4 regions of the Labrenzia sp. 5N genome follow, and region 3 is predicted to be linked to each of the others. Evidence: predicted binding sites of a transcription regulator. Region 3 holds the regulator's gene; each other region holds the start of a gene.
The links. Region 3 encodes PhoB, which activates phosphate uptake and scavenging genes when phosphate is short. Its sites were predicted from a motif close to TGTCATNNANCTGTCAT; they were not measured.

Region 1: a site for PhoB is predicted at 1,872-1,888, ahead of HEP89_RS09355 (DUF2794 domain-containing protein). Genes of this name have one in related genera too.
Region 2: a site for PhoB is predicted at 1,961-1,977, ahead of HEP89_RS09100 (DUF1045 domain-containing protein). Genes of this name have one in related genera too.
Region 4: a site for PhoB is predicted at 2,537-2,553, ahead of HEP89_RS08705 (NAD-glutamate dehydrogenase). Genes of this name have one in related genera too.

What each region holds. Positions count from the first base shown of each region.
Region 1 covers NZ_JAAZTM010000006.1:23,653-27,862, forward strand. The annotation lists gene HEP89_RS09350 (PLP-dependent aminotransferase family protein) at 95-1,492, shown strand; gene HEP89_RS09355 (DUF2794 domain-containing protein) at 1,957-2,346, shown strand; gene HEP89_RS09360 (Bax inhibitor-1/YccA family protein) at 2,662-3,444, opposite strand; gene HEP89_RS09365 (hypothetical protein) at 3,627-4,210, opposite strand, start outside.
Region 2 covers NZ_JAAZTM010000005.1:357,749-361,958, reverse strand. The annotation lists gene HEP89_RS09115 (alpha-D-ribose 1-methylphosphonate 5-phosphate C-P-lyase PhnJ) at 1-424, shown strand, start outside; gene phnK (phosphonate C-P lyase system protein PhnK) at 421-1,209, shown strand; gene phnL (phosphonate C-P lyase system protein PhnL) at 1,218-1,922, shown strand; gene HEP89_RS09100 (DUF1045 domain-containing protein) at 2,069-2,818, shown strand; gene HEP89_RS09095 (alpha-D-ribose 1-methylphosphonate 5-triphosphate diphosphatase) at 2,815-3,960, shown strand; gene phnN (phosphonate metabolism protein/1,5-bisphosphokinase (PRPP-forming) PhnN) at 3,974-4,210, shown strand, end outside.
Region 3 covers NZ_JAAZTM010000002.1:242,299-246,508, reverse strand. The annotation lists gene pstA (phosphate ABC transporter permease PstA) at 1-117, shown strand, start outside; gene pstB (phosphate ABC transporter ATP-binding protein PstB) at 165-926, shown strand; gene phoU (phosphate signaling complex protein PhoU) at 958-1,653, shown strand; gene phoB (phosphate regulon transcriptional regulator PhoB) at 1,734-2,435, shown strand; gene HEP89_RS01920 (GcrA family cell cycle regulator) at 2,761-3,297, opposite strand; gene HEP89_RS01915 (aspartate aminotransferase family protein) at 3,739-4,210, shown strand, end outside.
Region 4 covers NZ_JAAZTM010000005.1:278,565-282,774, forward strand. The annotation lists gene HEP89_RS08705 (NAD-glutamate dehydrogenase) at 1-2,457, opposite strand, end outside; gene HEP89_RS08710 (peroxidase-related enzyme) at 2,565-3,131, shown strand; gene argC (N-acetyl-gamma-glutamyl-phosphate reductase) at 3,271-4,210, shown strand, end outside.

The DNA of each region.
Region 1 (4,210 bases), on a different contig from region 3:
GTAATGGGGCAAACTGTCATAAAAATGATTGGGACAATCAAGGGACAGTTGTTGGATTTATGGGCAGCACTGTCCCAGTAAATTTTGAGGGACAATGAGGGTTACAGGTAGCGGTCGGAAACTGTCTCGCGTCGATCAGATCGTCGAGAAAGTCGCGCTGATGCTGGAGGCAGGGGCGTACAAGACGTTTGAGCGGTTGCCTTCCATTCGTCAGGCCGCGCGGGAGAACGGCGTTTCGAAAAACACGATGGCGGAAGCTTACGACCGGCTGGTCGCCCGGGGGCTACTGGAAGCGCGGGCCGGCTCCGGATACTACATGTCACAGGTCGGACCGGCTTCCAAGACCCCGCCAGCGCCACATGTCACGGCTGCTGTCGACGGCATGTCGTTGCTGCGGGAGCAGCTGGAACAGCATTATGAAGTGCGTCCGGGAGATGGGCGCCCGCCGCCGTCGTGGATGGAGGGGGCGGAGCTGCGCCGCCATTTCGCCAACGCCAAGACGCCCTTTCCCGAAGCGATCGAATTCGGCTACGGCAGTTCGTGGGGATATGGTCCGCTGAGGGACCGGCTGCGGATGCAATTGCTGGAGCGGTCGATCCCGGCCGATCCACAAGGGCTTCTTTTGACCCATGGCGTCAACCATGGACTGGATCTGATCATCCGGCATCTGACGGAGCCTGGCGATACGGTTTTTGTCGATGAGCCGGGCTATTATCCGCTCTTTTCCAAGCTGACCTTCGCCAAGGTGCAGATTGTCGGTATCCGGCGGGACAGGGACGGTCCGGACCTGGAAGACCTGACCGCCAAACTCGCTCTTTACCGGCCGAAGATGTTTGTCACCCAGTCCCACGGCCACAATCCGACCGGCGGTTCCCTGTCACCTTCGCGGTCATTCGGGTTGATGCAGCTTGCCGAGCGCTGGGGGTTCCTCCTGGTTGAAAACGACGCGCTTGCCGACATTCTTCCGGCCACGCTGCCAAGGCTGGCAGCGCTGGACCAGCTGGAGCGAGTGCTTTATCTCGGCACCTTTTCCAAGACACTGTCGGCCAGTCTCAGATGCGGTTACGTGGCTGGAAATCCGGACATCATCCGCCAGCTTGCCGATATCAAGATGCTGACGGTGGTCAATTCATCCGACCACGTCGAACGCTTCGTGTTCAATCTGATGCAGGCCGGCCATTATCTGAGACATCTGCGGCGTCTCAGGAACCGGGTGGAAGATGCCTACAAGGCATCCTTCGGGACACTGGAGGCGATCGGGTTGTCCGTGCGGGAGTGCTCCATTCCCGGGTTCTATCTCTGGGTGGAGTTTCCCGATGATGTGGATGAAAGGGAACTGTGCGCCGCTGCCAGCAAGCAAAGCATCTTCATTGCACCGGGCGCCGTCTTCTATCCGAACCGCGAGACCCGGCAGAAACCGGCAATGCGGGTCAATGTGGCCTATGGAACCGATGCGCGGTTCCTGTCGTTCCTCAAGGATTTTCTGAAGTAGTTTGAAAGCAGAAGAACAGGCAGGTCCACAAATGAAAAGGGCCGGCATAATGCCGGCCCTTCAGTTGCCCTGATGTTTGACTCACTAAATCTGGTTGGCCAGTAAAAACCCCGGGGGGCTGGGGGGCTAATGCATTCCGCGGCTTCTACGGGCCATACCCATCAGGGTATGGTCCTAATATGGGTGTCTAAAATGGCTGGCCAAGGGCTGGAATGCGGCAAAATCAAGGAAATTTATGCATTCTTTCTTGGCAAAGTGCCGTTGCGTTCGTTTTTGCACTTCTTCCCGTAAAACTTATTGGCAAAATTACTCTGGTTTCGGACCTCTGTCTGTCAATATGACGTTGCGGGCTTGCCAGAATGGCTAAAGAAGACGCATCATGACAGCCAGGTGACAGGCGTCTCCCGACGATTCTCTTGTCGGTTACCTGTCAGCAGCGAAACCGCGAACGGAATGGAGGCGGAATGAGCGAAGCCGACGACAGCGCGTTTCAGCGTGGTGCGGGTGCAAGCCCGTCGCCACAACATCAACCGGCTCCCCCTCCCAAACCCATTGTTGCATTCAACAGGCGCGAACTCGATGTCATTCTGAGGCTCTACGGGCGCATGGTCGCCGACGGCGAGTGGCGGGACTATGCCATCGACCTCCTGAAGGACCGGGCAATCTTCTCCGTGTTTCGCAGATCTTCCGAAATGCCGCTTTACAGGATCGAGAAGGACCCGAAGCTGGCCCGCCGCCAGGGCGCTTATTCGGTCGTGGCGACCGGGGGCATGATCCTGAAGCGTGGCCACGATCTGGCGCAGGTGCTGAGGGTTCTGGAGAAGAAAAAACATCTTCGGGTGGTCGACGCCTGACCAGGCATCCGGTCAGTCAGCTGATGACCGGGTGAGGTTCATTTCCCCTGCGTTGATCCGGTCACAGGCATTTCCTTGATGGTCGCGTCAATGACCGGCTAATGCTGGTCGGTTACCCGCTGGCCGCGGACCAGACGATTGGTTCGGCCAAGCCTGGCAGCGCAGTGTTCTGCCGCTTCATTCCATTGATTTGCGCAAGGCTGGCGTTGACGCCCATTGACGCAAGTGTCGGCGTGCGATGTGTCGGACAGTCGTTCGGCCACAAAAAAGCCCGGCACAAGGCCGGGCTTTTCCGTTTGTTCAGTTTGGCTGCGCTTAGTCGCGGTTGCCGAACAGCTGCAGCAGCATGATGAACAGGTTGATGAAGTCGAGGTACAGACGCAGCGCGCCCATGACGGACTTCTTCGTAGCGACTTCACCGCTATCGCCTTCGTAGTACATTTCCTTGATCTGCTGGGTGTCGTAGGCGGTCAGGCCGGCGAACACCAGAACACCGATCACGGAGATGGCGAACTGCAGGGCGGAAGATGCCATGAAGATGTTGACCAGCGACGCGATCACGATACCGATCAGGCCGATGAACAGGAACGAGCCCCAGCCGGAGAGGTCCTTCTTCGTGGTGTAGCCGAACAGGCTCAGCGCGCCGAAGGTACCGGCGGTGATGAAGAAGACCTGAGCGATCGAGCCCGGGGTGTAAACCAGGAAGATCGAGGACAGGGAGATACCCATTACGGATGCGTAGACCAGGAAAAGGGTCCGCGCTGCGCCGGCACTCATGGACTGAATGCGGAAGGACAGCCAAAATACCATTCCGAGCGGTGCGAGCATGACAACCCATTTCAGCGGGCTGCCGTAGATGGCAACACCCAGCTGGGTGAGCATGCGGCCGTTGCCAAGGCTGGCGACAGCAGAGTTCGGATCGGTTGTCGTTGCAAGCATGACCGTTGCCAGCGCAAGAAAGCCGGTCAGCGCAAGGCCGATGGTCATGTAGTTATAAACGCCCAGCATGTAGGAGCGCAGGCCCTGATCGATGCCGGCCTCGGCGCGTGCGCCGGCGACGGTATACGCGCCTTGAGATTGACGGTCATAGGTCGACATGGTCGTAAAAATCCCCTTCTAGATAGACGTGCGCATGCAATCGCGCATGCAACACAACTCCCTCAACATATGGGAAAAGCCTATCCCGAGCACAAGTCGAATTCGATGAAAAATTCGTAATCTTTGCGCTCAGGACGTATTATTTGAACCTATCCTTAAAAACAGGCTCAGATTCAGTCGTATTATTTCATGGCTTTCAGTCGGGATTCGATCTGCCGGTCGCAGGTGCCGCCGGGGTTGCGAACGATTTCTTCCGACGCGAAATCGAGGATTTCCTTGTCCGGATCCTGCATCTGCTCGACAGTCACACCGGGTTTGAACCACTGCAGAACCGCATAGTCGCCGCCGGCATCGGTGAGGAAAGCGATCGGCTTGCCATTTTCGGTAATGCCCATGCGGCCGACGCGGACTTCCGCAATCGATACCTTGCGCGCTTCGCCGTCGATGGTCAGCCGGTTTTTCGACACGTTCAGTTTCTTCAGCTTGGAGCCTTCAGTGCCGACCCAGTTACCGTAGAAGCGCTTGCCTTTTTTCTCGACGGAAAGGCAGGAGTTCTCGAAATTCGGGATGGAGAGACGGACGGCGGAAACCTCGATCGGATCCTCGCCCTTGGGCGCCAGCGTGTATTTCATCGCGTTGTCGCCGGTGCGGTACACCCGGATGCCGACCGGCGTATAGCCGGAATCGTTCATCGAACGGGTGAAGAAATCGAACTGGTTGGCGTCGTTGGTGCCGGCCCGGCGATAGAGCCAGCGCTTCGGCAAGC
Region 2 (4,210 bases), on a different contig from region 3:
GAACGGCCATATCGCCACCACCTACGCCTATCCGGTGAAGGTCAACGACCGCTACGTGATGGATCCTTCGCCGACGCCGAAGTTCGACAACCCGAAGATCGACCAGATGGCGGCGCTTCAGCTTTACGGTGCCGGGCGTGAGAAACGCATCTACGCCATTCCACCCTACACCAAGGTGAAGAGCCTCGACTTCGAGGACTATCCTTTCGAGGTGCAGAAATTCGACAAGCCCTGCGGCCTGTGCGGCGCGGAGAATGTCTATCTCGACGAGGTGATCCTGGATGACAAGGGCGGGCGCATGTTCGTCTGCTCCGACAGCGACTATTGCGAGGAACGGCGCGCGGACGGCCATCTCGGCCCGATGGCGGCCGATCCGGCGGCACACCAGTTCGGCGCCCCCCTGGCAGAGGAGACCGCCCGATGAACGCCTTTCCCTCCGCGGACCCGCTGCTGCAGGTTCATAACGTCACCCGCTATTATGGCGACCGCATCGGCTGCGCCGATGTCTCCTTCGATCTCTGGCCCGGTGAGGTGCTTGCCATCGTCGGCGAAAGCGGCTCCGGCAAGACCACGTTGCTCAACTGCCTGTCGACACGGCTCGCGCCGACGGCGGGAGCAATCGAATACCGCATGCGGGACGGCACCATGCGCAACCTCTATCAGCTGACCGAGGCCGAGCGCCGCCTGCTGATGCGCACCGACTGGGGGTTCGTGCACCAGAATGCTGCGGACGGGCTGCGCATGAACGTTTCCGCTGGTGCCAACGTCGGCGAAAGGCTGATGGCGGTTGGCGAGCGCCACTACGGCAACATCCGCTCCACCGCCGACGACTGGCTGGGACGGGTGGAAATCGACAGCGACCGGATCGACGACGATCCGCGCTCGTTCTCCGGCGGCATGCGCCAGCGCCTGCAGATCGCCCGCAACCTTGTCACGAGACCACGGCTGGTCTTCATGGACGAGCCGACCGGCGGTCTGGACGTCTCCGTGCAGGCACGTCTTCTCGACCTCTTGCGCCGTCTTGTGGCCGATCTCGGACTTTCCGTGGTCATCGTCACCCACGACCTTGCGGTCGCCCGGCTGCTGTCGCACCGGATCATGGTGATGCGCCACGGCAACGTCATCGAAAGCGGCCTGACGGACCAGGTGCTCGACGATCCGCGCGAGCCCTACACCCAGCTGCTTGTTTCTTCCATTCTCCAGGTATGAGGACCGAAATGCCCGTACGCCTCTATCTCAACAACGTCGGCAAGTCCTTCACCATGCACCTGCAGGGCGGAACCGTCATTCCCGTGGTCGAGAAAGTCGAATTCTCGGTGAATTCCGGCGAATGTGTCGTCCTTGGCGGCCCCTCCGGTGCCGGCAAGAGTTCGATCCTCAAGATGATCTACGGCAACTACCGCTGTGACGAGGGTCAGATCCTGGTGACGGTCGGCGATGAAATCGTCAACATTGCCGGGGCCGAGCCGCGCAAGGTCCTGCGCCTGCGTGAAGACACGATCGGCTATGTCAGCCAGTTCCTGCGCACCATCCCGCGTGTTTCGGCCGAAGACGTCGTCGCCGAGCCGCTTATCGCCCAGGGCACCAGCGAGGAAGAAGGCGTCGACAAGGCCCGCTCCCTGCTGTCGCGGCTGAATGTGCCCGAGCGCCTGTGGACCCTGCCACCCGCCACGTTCTCTGGCGGCGAGCAGCAGCGCGTGAACATCGCCAGGGGGTTCATTGCCCATTATCCGATCCTGCTGCTGGATGAGCCTACCGCCTCTCTCGACGCTGCCAACCGGGCCGTGGTCGTGCGTCTGGTGGAAGAAAAGAAAACCCAGGGCGTTGCCATGGTGGGCATTCTTCACGACCAGGACGTCCGGGAACAGATCGCCGACCGTATCATCGACGTGACCGGTTTCAGCGCGGAGGCAGCCGCCTGAGCCACGAGATGAGGAAAGGCTTGCAGACGGGCGGAAACTGTCACAGAAAAGTCACCGCCCGCCTTTAGGTCACTCCCTCAGAAAGTTGAAGGATGTGGCCCTGCCACATCCCGGCCAAACCACATTTCAAAATCGCGATTTTCTTCATGCGCTACGCCCTCTATTTCGCCGCCGATGCCGACGACCGCCTGATGCAGCTCGGAAATTCCTGGCTCGGGCGCGATCCCTTTTCCGGCACGGCCCTTCCGCAACCGGAGCTGCCCGGCATGACATCGGCACGCTTCCAGGAGTTGACGACCGCCCCCCGGCGCTATGGATTTCACGGGACGTTGAAAGCCCCGTTTTCTCTCGCAGCCGATCAGACCGAGGCAGCACTGCTGGACGCCTGCGCAGCCTTTGCGGCAGAAATCGCCCCTTACGAAATAGAAGCGCTCGGCGTGAACAGGCTAGGCCGTTTTCTGGCACTGACCCCCGAGGCAGAAGAGCCGGCCCTGCGCGCCTTCGCCGGCCTGTGCGTGCGTCGCTTCGAGCCGTTCCGCGCACCACTGTCCGAGGCGGATCTTGAGCGCCGCCGCAAGAGCGGACTGTCGGAAAGGCATGACACCTATCTCGTCAGGTGGGGCTATCCCTATATCTTCGATGAATTCCGCTTCCACCTGACCCTTTCCAACAAACTGGAAGACGACAGCGACATGGAGCGGATGGCAAATGCCGCCCAGGACCACTTTGCGGATGTCATCGGCAAGAAGCGGCTGTGCCGCCACGTTGCGCTCTACACCGAAGCCGAACGCGGCGCGCCTTTCCAGGTCCATACCGTCTTTCAGCTGACCGGCAGCGTCGCTCCCGCCGACGCCCTCAGCCAGGCCGAGCGTCTTTCCCAAGAGGAATCTGCATGAGCAAGCATCCCAAAGTCTTCAAGAATGCCAGTCTGGTTCTCGCAGGCGAAGTGTTCGACGGTTCCCTGACGGTCGATGATGCCGGTCTGATTTCCGGCATCGGGTCGCCGACCGACGTCGACGGGCATGATTGCGAAGGCGACTTCCTGCTGCCTGGCCTGGTCGAGCTGCATACCGACCACCTGGAAACCCACTATGCGCCGCGTCCCAAGGTGCGCTGGAGTCCGGTTTCCGCCGTGCAGGCCCACGACGCCCAGATCGCGTGTTCCGGCATCACCACCGTGTTTGATGCGCTGCGCGTCGGCATGGATGAAGACGCGGACCTTGGTTATTCGGATATGCGCGCGCTTGCGGATGCCATTGAAACCGGCCAGCGGGAAAACCGCCTGCGCGCCGACCATTTCATCCACCTTCGCTGCGAAGTATCAGCGCCCGACGTACTCAGCGCCTTCAAGGTGTTCGAGGACGACGACAGCATCCGCCTGATCTCGCTGATGGACCACACCCCCGGTCAGCGCCAGTTCGTGTCGATGGATGCCTACAAGATCTACTATCAGGGCAAGAAGGGCTTCACCGACGCCCAGATGGACGACTTCATCCGCAAGCGTCAGGCGCGTGCCAGCAGTCTTGCCCCTGAAAACCGCAAGCATCTCTCGGCCATCGCCCAATCGCGCGGCATCGCCATCGCCAGCCACGACGACGCCACCACCGCCCATGTGGACGAGGCGATTTCACTGCAGACGAAAATCGCCGAATTTCCAACCACGCTGGAAGCCGCCAAGGCTTCGCACGAAGCCGGTATGGCTGTTCTGATGGGCGCGCCGAACGTCGTGCGCGGCGGATCCCACTCCGGCAATATCTCGGCGAAGGCGCTTGCCGAAGCGGGCGTTCTGGATGTGCTCTCCTCGGACTATGTGCCGATTTCGCTGCTGCAGGCTGCGTTCCAGCTGGCAGCAGAGATCGAGGCGATTGCCCTGCCACAGGCAGTCGCCATGGTCACGGCGACGCCCGCGAAGGCCATCGGCCTGCAAGACCGCGGCACCCTGGAACCCGGCCTCAGGGCCGATCTCATCCAGGTGAAAATGGTTGGTGACATCCCGATCGTGCGCGGTGTCTGGCGCGAGGGCAAACGAGTTGCCTGAGGCTGGCTCCGACATGACAGAAAAACTCGGCCCCGGCCGCATGGTGCTCGTGGTTGGGCCGAGCGGGGCCGGCAAGGACACATTGATGGCCGCGCTCAAGGCCCGTCTGGCGGGCCGGACGGACGTCAGCTTCGCCCGGAGAGCGATCACCCGGCAGGCCGATGTCGAGGCCGAGGATCACGACACCCTTTCGCGCGCCGAATTCGATCAGCTGAGAGCTGCCGGAAAGGTTGCCCTGTGCTGGGAGGCC
Region 3 (4,210 bases):
GCCGACCCGGCTTTCTATGAACGCGCTTGGGGCGGGATCATCGTGCTGCTGGTCTTCCTCATGACCATGAACATTATCGCTATCATCCTGCGCCGCAGGTTTGAACGCCGCTGGTAAGGATTGCTCCGATGAACGAGATGCCGAATTTTGAACAGGCGAAAACCATGACCGACAGCAAAATTTCCGCGAACAAGGTGCAGGTCTATTATGGCGATACCCACGCCATCAAGGACGTGGACATCGAGATCCAGCCGCGGTCCGTGACTGCCTTCATCGGTCCGTCCGGATGTGGCAAGTCGACGTTCCTGCGGACGATCAACCGCATGAACGACACCATCGACATCTGCCGTGTGGAAGGGTCGATCAAGATCGACGGTGAAGACATCTACGATCCCAAGGTCGATCCCGTACAGCTGCGTGCCAAGGTCGGCATGGTTTTCCAGAAGCCGAACCCGTTTCCCAAGTCGATCTACGACAACATTGCGTACGGTCCGCGGATCCATGGTCTGGCCCGCAACAAGTCCGAGCTTGATGAAATCGTTGCCTCCAGCCTGCAGAAGGCCGGGCTTTGGGAAGAAGTCAAGAACCGTCTGGACGAGCCGGGCACCGGCATGTCGGGCGGTCAGCAGCAGCGTCTGTGCATTGCCCGTGCGATTGCCGTCAGCCCGGAAGTGATCCTTATGGACGAACCGTGCTCGGCGCTCGACCCCATCGCGACCGCGAAGGTGGAAGAGCTGATCGACGAACTGCGGGAAAACTTCACCATCGTGATCGTGACCCACTCGATGCAGCAGGCTGCCCGTGTGTCTCAGCGTACCGCGTTCTTCCACCTGGGTATTTTGGTGGAGGAAGGTCTGACGGAGGACATCTTTACCAATCCGAAGGACAAGCGTACGCAGGACTATATTACGGGCCGCTTCGGCTAAGCATTTTTTAGGTTTCTGAAGGGGACACAGGATGTCTGAACATACAGTCTCGGCTTACGATGACGAACTGACGGCCATGGCCGGCAAGGTTGCCGAAATGGGTGGTATTGCCGAAAAGGCTTTCGCCGATGCGGTGTCCGCGCTGGTGTCGCAGGATCTGGAGCTTGCCAAGGCGACGATCAAGGGCGATGTCCGGCTGGACAGCCTTTACAACGAACTTGAAGTGAAGCTGATCGAGCTGATCGTCCGCCGCCAGCCGATGGGGCAGGACCTGCGTGAAATCACCGCCGCAACGCGCATTGCCAATGACCTGGAGCGTGTTGGCGATCTTGCAAAGAACGTTGCCAAGCGCGTCATCGCCATCGACAGCGACTTGCAGTCGAAGAAGCTTGCGATCGGTGTGGAGCACATGACGGAACTCGCTCTTTCGCAGCTCAAGCAGGTGCTGGATGCCTACGCCCGGAAGGATGCGGAAGCCGCCCGCCGGGTTCAGGAAGCCGACGCCGAGGTCGACGCGATCTACACGTCGATCTTTCGCGAACTCCTGACTTACATGATGGAAGACCCGCGGGTCATTACCCAGTGCGTCCATCTCTTGTTCTGCGCAAAGAACATCGAGCGCATCGGCGATCACGCGACGAATATCGCCGAGAACGTCTACTACATGGTCACTGGCGAGCGTTTGCCGGAAGACCGGGCAAAGGTCGACGAAACAGGCGCGGTCTGACCCGCTGGTAATCGTCGGATTTGCAGAAGATCTTAACGGCCGGCGCTTCGGCGCCGGTTGCGGTAATTGGAGCGAGATGTATGCCGAAGGTGCTCATCGTTGAAGACGAAGAACCGCTCAGCCTTCTTTTGAGATACAATTTGGAAGCGGAAGGGTACTCGGTCGAGTCCTGTGTCCGGGGTGACGAGGCGGAAATCCGCCTGCGGGAAAGCCTGCCGGATCTGTTGCTGCTCGACTGGATGCTGCCGGGCCTGTCCGGAATTGAACTGTGCCGCCGCCTGCGGGCGCGCGAGGATACCGAGCGCCTGCCGGTCATCATGCTGACGGCACGCGGTGAGGAAGCAGAGCGCATCCGCGGCCTGTCGACCGGTGCCGACGACTACGTGGTCAAGCCTTTCTCGGTACCGGAATTGATGGCCCGCGTGCGCGCCATCCTGCGCCGGGCAAGCCCGGAAGTGGTGTCCAGCATGTTGCGGTCTGGCGATATCGAACTGGATCGCGAAACGCACCGTGTTCGCCGCAACACCAAGGAAATACACCTGGGGCCGACGGAATTCCGCCTGCTGGAATTCCTGATGACATCGCCTGGCCGTGTCTTCTCCCGTGAACAACTGCTGGATGGGGTCTGGGGTCACGATGTCTACGTGGACGAACGCACTGTCGATGTTCACGTCGGTCGCTTGCGCAAGGCTCTGAACAAGGGCAAGGCGAAGGATCCTATCCGTACCGTCCGTGGTGCCGGATACGCCTTCAATGACCAGTTCACCTCTGCCACTGCCTGAGCGCAACTTGCAGAATGGAATTAAGGAGCCCGCTTTCAAGCGGGCTTTTTGTTTCTCAGCGGTTATGTGCCTTTCGCGGAGCAAGGTTCTCTTCTGCGACCACCCCATCAGTTGTGTCGGTGTCGGGGCTGATCCTGCAGTCACTGTCGTGGCGGAGCGGTCAAACAAGGTTTGATTTGATGGAACGGAAACTGCATGGATCGGTGCCGTGATTAAGCCGTGGGAGGTCACTGTTCGGGGTCGGGCATCTGGTCAATGGAAGGCCCAAACAAAAAAAGCCCGCCAGATGGCGGGCTTTCTCATGAATTGCTTCGGTGCGCGGTTATCAGCCTGCCTGAGCCATCGTCTTGCGGTCGCGGCGGCGGTCGGCGACCGGCTGATACGCGATCTTGCAGTGATGAGCGCAGTAGGGGACGCCGGCATCGGACTGGCGGCCGCAGAAGTAGAAGTCGTCGGTTGCCGGGTCGCCAATCGGCCATTTGCAGGTCCGCTCGGTCAGCGTCAGGATGGTTGCCCGCTGCGAGATCGGAACGAGCTCTGCAATCGGCTCTACGCGTGGCTTGGCGGCCACCACTGGTGCAGGCGAGATGTCTGCTTTCAGGGCCGTCGCGCCGATCGACTGCGGATGTGACGTCGTCGGTTTCTTCGGCGCTGCACCCGTTGCAGGAGCTGCGGTGCGCGGCCGGCGCGGCTTGGCGCTTGAAGAGGTGGACTTGGCGCGGCCGGACAGGCCAAGGCGGTGCACCTTGCCGATCACGGCGTTACGGGTAACACCACCCAGTTCGCCTGCGATCTGGCTTGCGCTCAAGCCGTCGCCCCAAAGCTTTTTGAGAAGCTCAACTCGTTCGTTTGTCCAACTCATTGCCGCACCCTTTAGTTTGACCGTCCTGCGGCCATTAACCCCGTGTTAAGCATGCGCAAGCACGCTTAATGCTGGCAGATCTAGTGCCTCTTGGTGATTTGCCTCACGAGATCTCGTGTCTGATTGCTGAGAGGTTACAATAACGTTAATTTGTCAGGCAACCACTCGACCCAAACCAGTTGGGGATGAAACGACTTTTCCCCAATTATGGCGAGGTCATTGAGAATTTTATGAAATCCGCCCTCCGCAGCACATGAAATGTCTTGTGCGCCATTTCCATTGACAGTGCATGGTACCGGCAGTGTATAAGAAAGCCGCTGCGTGCCGCCTCATCGGGGCGGCACGTTGCGTTTTGGCCCTTCGGCATCTTTTCAAGGTGACGGCCCGGCGTCGGGGCGACGCAGGGGACAGCAGGGGCGTTTAAAGGAGACAAACGAGGTTATGTCCGCGACTGCACTATTCGGAAATTACGCAAGATCGAACCTTTCTTTCGATCATGGGGAAGGCGTCTGGCTGGTTACCACCGATGGCCGACGATTCCTCGATTGCGGTTCCGGCATCGCGGTCAACGCACTCGGTCATGCCCATCCGCATCTGGTCAAGGCATTGCAGGATCAGGCAGCCAAGCTGTGGCATACCTCCAACCTACACCAGATCCCGGATGGCGAACGACTGGCGCAGCGCCTGTGCGCGGAAACCTTTGCCGACAAGGTGCTGTTCGTGAATTCCGGTGCGGAAGCGATGGAAGCTGCCATCAAATGCGCGCGCCGTTATCATTATGACAACGGCAACCCCGAGCGGTTCCACATCGTGACCTTCGAAGGCGCTTTCCATGGCCGGACCATCGCGACCATCGCGGCTGGCGGCCAGGCGAAATATCTTGAAGGCTTTGGCCCGAAGGCTCCCGGTTTCG
Region 4 (4,210 bases), on a different contig from region 3:
CCAGCGCAGGCCGCCACGGGCAACCATGCCGAAACGCAGGTGAACGCCTTCCACGCGGGGGCTGTAGACGAAGATTTCCCGGAACGGACGCGGTTGGGGCAGGTCGTCGATCTGGCGGCTGTCGATCTTGAAGGCAAAGGTCGGTTTGGGCTGCCCCTTCTTGTCGAGCTGGTAGAAGTTCGTGCGCAGGATCGATTCAATCGTGTTCTGGAACCGGCGCAAGATGCGGTCGTCGTCAAGGCTGGCGACGTCCTCCAGATCGGCGGTCAGTTCGCTTTCCAGCCGTTCCGTGCCGAGGTCCCTGTCTTTTTCGGTGACATCCGGGTTGAAGCGCAGGTGGAACAGTTCCACCAGTTTGGCCGCGATCTTCGGGTAGTTGTTGAGCGTGGACCACATATAGTCTTCGGAAAAGCGGATGCCGGCCTGGCGCAGGTATCTCGACAGCGCGCGGATCACCGCCACGTCGCGCCAGGCAAGCTCCGCCGTCAGCACCAGGCGGTTATAGCCGTCGTCTTCCGCCAGCCCGGTCCAGACTGCCATGAACATGCTTTCCAGCCGGGATTGCAGCTGATCGGAAAAGACGATGTCTTCGCCGCTGCGCGATTCCAGCGTCATTTCGTGCAGGTAGGACAAGGGGGCATCGGCCGGCGTGACGCGGTAGGTCCGCTCGTTGATCACGCGGAAGCCCATGTTTTCCAGGAGCGGCACGCGCGCGGACAGCGGGATCGGCGAACCGCGGTGATAGACCTTCAGCGACAGGCGGCTGTCCCTGGTGCCTGCCTGGCGGTGGAACGTGATGGTGGTGTCGTTCTTGTCGGACAGGGTTTCCAGCTTGACGATGTCGAACAGCGCGGACTGGGCGTTGTAGACTTCCTTGTAGCCGCCATGAAACGAAAGCGCGTAGCGGTCGGCCAGCTTGCGGGCCTGCGAGGGTGCGAATTCGTCCTTGAGCGCATCGCGCACACTGTCGGACCAGGTGCGCACCATGTCGGCAACGGCGGCCTCCAGCTCTTCCTGCTGCGGCGTCGGCGTTTCCCCGCGATCGCGGCCGATGATGTAGTGAACCCGCGCAAGCGGACCTTCTGGATAGGTAACGTACCAGGCCGACACGCGTCCTTCATAGACCGAGGCCAGATAGGTGCCGACGTTCAGGCGCACTTCGGTGGAATAGCGGTCACGCGGGACGAAGACCAGAATGGATACATAGCGGTCGAACTTGTCCGGGCGGGACAGCACGCGAATGCGCGGGCGCTCGTCCAGCTGCAGGATAGCGATGGAAAAGTCGAACAGGCGCTCCCGTTCGATCTGGAACAGCTCGTCACGCGGGAAAGCTTCCAGAACGTTGCGGAGGGCGCGACCGGAATGGCTTTCCGAGCCGTAGCCGGCGCGGGCCAGAACGCTGGCAACCTTGCGGCGCAGGAACGGGATGGTGCTGGTCGGTTCGGTATAGGCGGTCGAGGCGAACAGGCCGACAATGCGCAGCTCACCGTTCATGTTGCCTTCGTCGTCATAAAGCTTGGCACCGACGTAATCCATGTGCACGCGTCGGTGCACGGTGCTCTTCACGTTGGCCTTGGCGATGATCAGCGGTTCGGGTTTCTTCAGGAACTCGCGAATTTCCGGCGTGATCTGCACGAACTCCGTGCCGCGGCGGAGAACGCGCACGTCCGGGTCGGACAAGAGGCCGAGGCCCGTGCCCTCATGGGGGGAAAGCTCGCCCTCCTCGACGCCGCCTTCGAACATGTATTCGCGCATGCCGAGGAAAATGAAGTTGTCGTTCTCCATCCACTCCAGGAAGTGGATTGCCTCCCACAACTCGTCGCTGCTGCCGGGAATTTGCGTGGTCTTGTAGGTGTCGATGGCCTCCGCCAGGCGTTCCTGCATCGGCTTGAAATCCGACACGACGGCGCGGACATCGGACAGAACCTTGTCGAGCCGTGCCTTGAGTGCCGCGCGGGCTTCGGGCGAATCAATCCGTGTCACGTGGATATGGATGAGGCTTTCCTGCCGGTCGGTCCGCTTCGGTGGTTTCTTGCGAGCCGTGGCGCTTGTCAGTTTGCCGTTGTCATCCCGTTCCACGATGAAGATCGGGTGCAGGACCAGATGAACTTCGATCTTGCTTTCCTGCAGCTCGTCCATGACGGAATCGACCAGGAAGGGCATGTTGTCGTTGACGATCTCGATAATCGAGACGCCCTTGACCTTGCTGCCCTGGGCCTTGAACGCCGGATCGGCGATGCTGACACGATGCGTGCCGAGTTCGTGGTTCTGGAAATCCTGCCAGGCGTCCCGGGCAAAGCCGGTCAGCTCTTCCGCGGTATAGGCCACCAGGTCTTCCGCTGCGCCCCGGTCATAAAAGGCGCGGGAAAACTCGGCGAGAGCCGGATCTTCCTGATTCAAGGTTGCTTGGACCGCGTCGATGAGTTTGAGTTTCTCGACGTCGTGTTTGTCCGGCATTTTCCATCCCCTTAGGCGATCGTATGGTTTGGCTCTGTCGCTCGCTCGTTCTAAGACTTAAGTTCATATTTCAGCGACATAAACGGTTTCATGACGGGAGGAGCAAATTGTCAAGTAAAGTCACGGCCTTGCAAATCGATTCAAATGTAACATTGAGTGAAAAGACACAGGCTTATTTCGACTTGTGCCAGGAGAAGCTGGGTCTCGTTCCCAACGTCCTCAAGGCATATGCGTTCGACGAAACGAAGCTGCGCGCCTTCACCGACATGTACAACGACCTCATGCTGGGCGAATGTACACTCTCCAAGCTCGAGAGAGAGATGATTGCCGTTGCGGTATCAGCGGTCAACCGCTGTTTTTATTGTCTGACGGCTCATGGTGCTGCGGTGCGCGAGCTTTCCGGGGACCCCGTGCTGGGGGAACTGATGGTGATGAACTACCGCGTTGCGGACCTTTCGCCAAAGCAGCGGGCGATGCTCGACTTCGCCGTCAAGTTGACGGAGAAGCCGGCGGAAATCGTGGAAAGCGACCGGCAAGCCCTGCGTGATGTCGGGTTTACGGATCGCGACATCTGGGACATCGCCTCGGTAACGGGCTTCTTCAACATGTCCAACAGGGTGGCTGCGGCGTCCGACATGCGCCCGAATGATGAGTATCACTCAAGGGCCCGTTGAGATAACGGAGCGTCGCGCGGCGGTGACAAGCCGCGCGATTGGGTGTATGACGCTTGCGATTTTGCACCGATCTGCCTGACGGCTTTCGGGCCCTGGGGTTCGAAACTGGCGGCGATCATGAGAGGGAGAGGAACGGGCGATGGTTGCGCGCGTGTTTATTGATGGTGAAGCCGGTACGACGGGTCTGCAGATCCGCGAGCGCCTTGCCATGCGCCGCGACCTTGAGCTGATCTCCATTCCGGACGAAAGCCGGAAGGATCCGGCTGCCCGGGCCGACTACCTCAACAAGGCCGATATTGCCATTCTTTGCCTGCCGGATGCGGCGGCCAAGGAAAGCGTTGCCCTGATCGAGAACGACACCACCCGTGTGATTGACGCCTCCAGCGCCCACCGGGTTGCCGAGGGCTGGGCCTACGGCTTTGCCGAAATGGACCTCGACCAAGCCGACATCATCGCCGCGGCCATGCGCGTTGCCAATCCGGGATGCTGGCCGCAAGGCCTGATCGCCGCGGTTCGTCCGCTGATCACCGCGGAACTGCTGCCGTCGGACTTCAACCTGACCTATTTCGGCATCTCCGGTTATTCCGGTGGTGGCAAGGGCATGATTGCCGATTACGAAGCCGCCGGAACCAGCGCAAATTCGTTTGCGCCGTACGCGCTCGGGTTCAATCACAAGCACCTTCCGGAAATGACGGAATACGGCCTGCTCGACGCAGCTCCACTGTTCACTCCGACTGTTGGCGATTTCTACAAGGGTATGCTGACGGTGGTTCCGTTGAACCTGGCAGGCCTTGCCAAGGTGCCGACGGGCGAGCAGCTGCATGCGGCGATCGCCGATCATTTCGCTTCGGTACCCGGCGGTTTTGTCGAGGTCGCGCCGCTCGAAGCACTCGAGAAATCCGACAGCCTCAATCCGCAGGCGCTCAACGACACCAACAAGCTGCATCTGCACGTCTTTGCAAATGACGCCAGGGCGCAGGCTGCGATCGTTGCCGTCTACGACAACCTGGGCAAGGGCGCGTCCGGCGCTGCGGTCCAGAACCTCAATCTTATGCTCGGTGTCGATCAGACAACCAGCC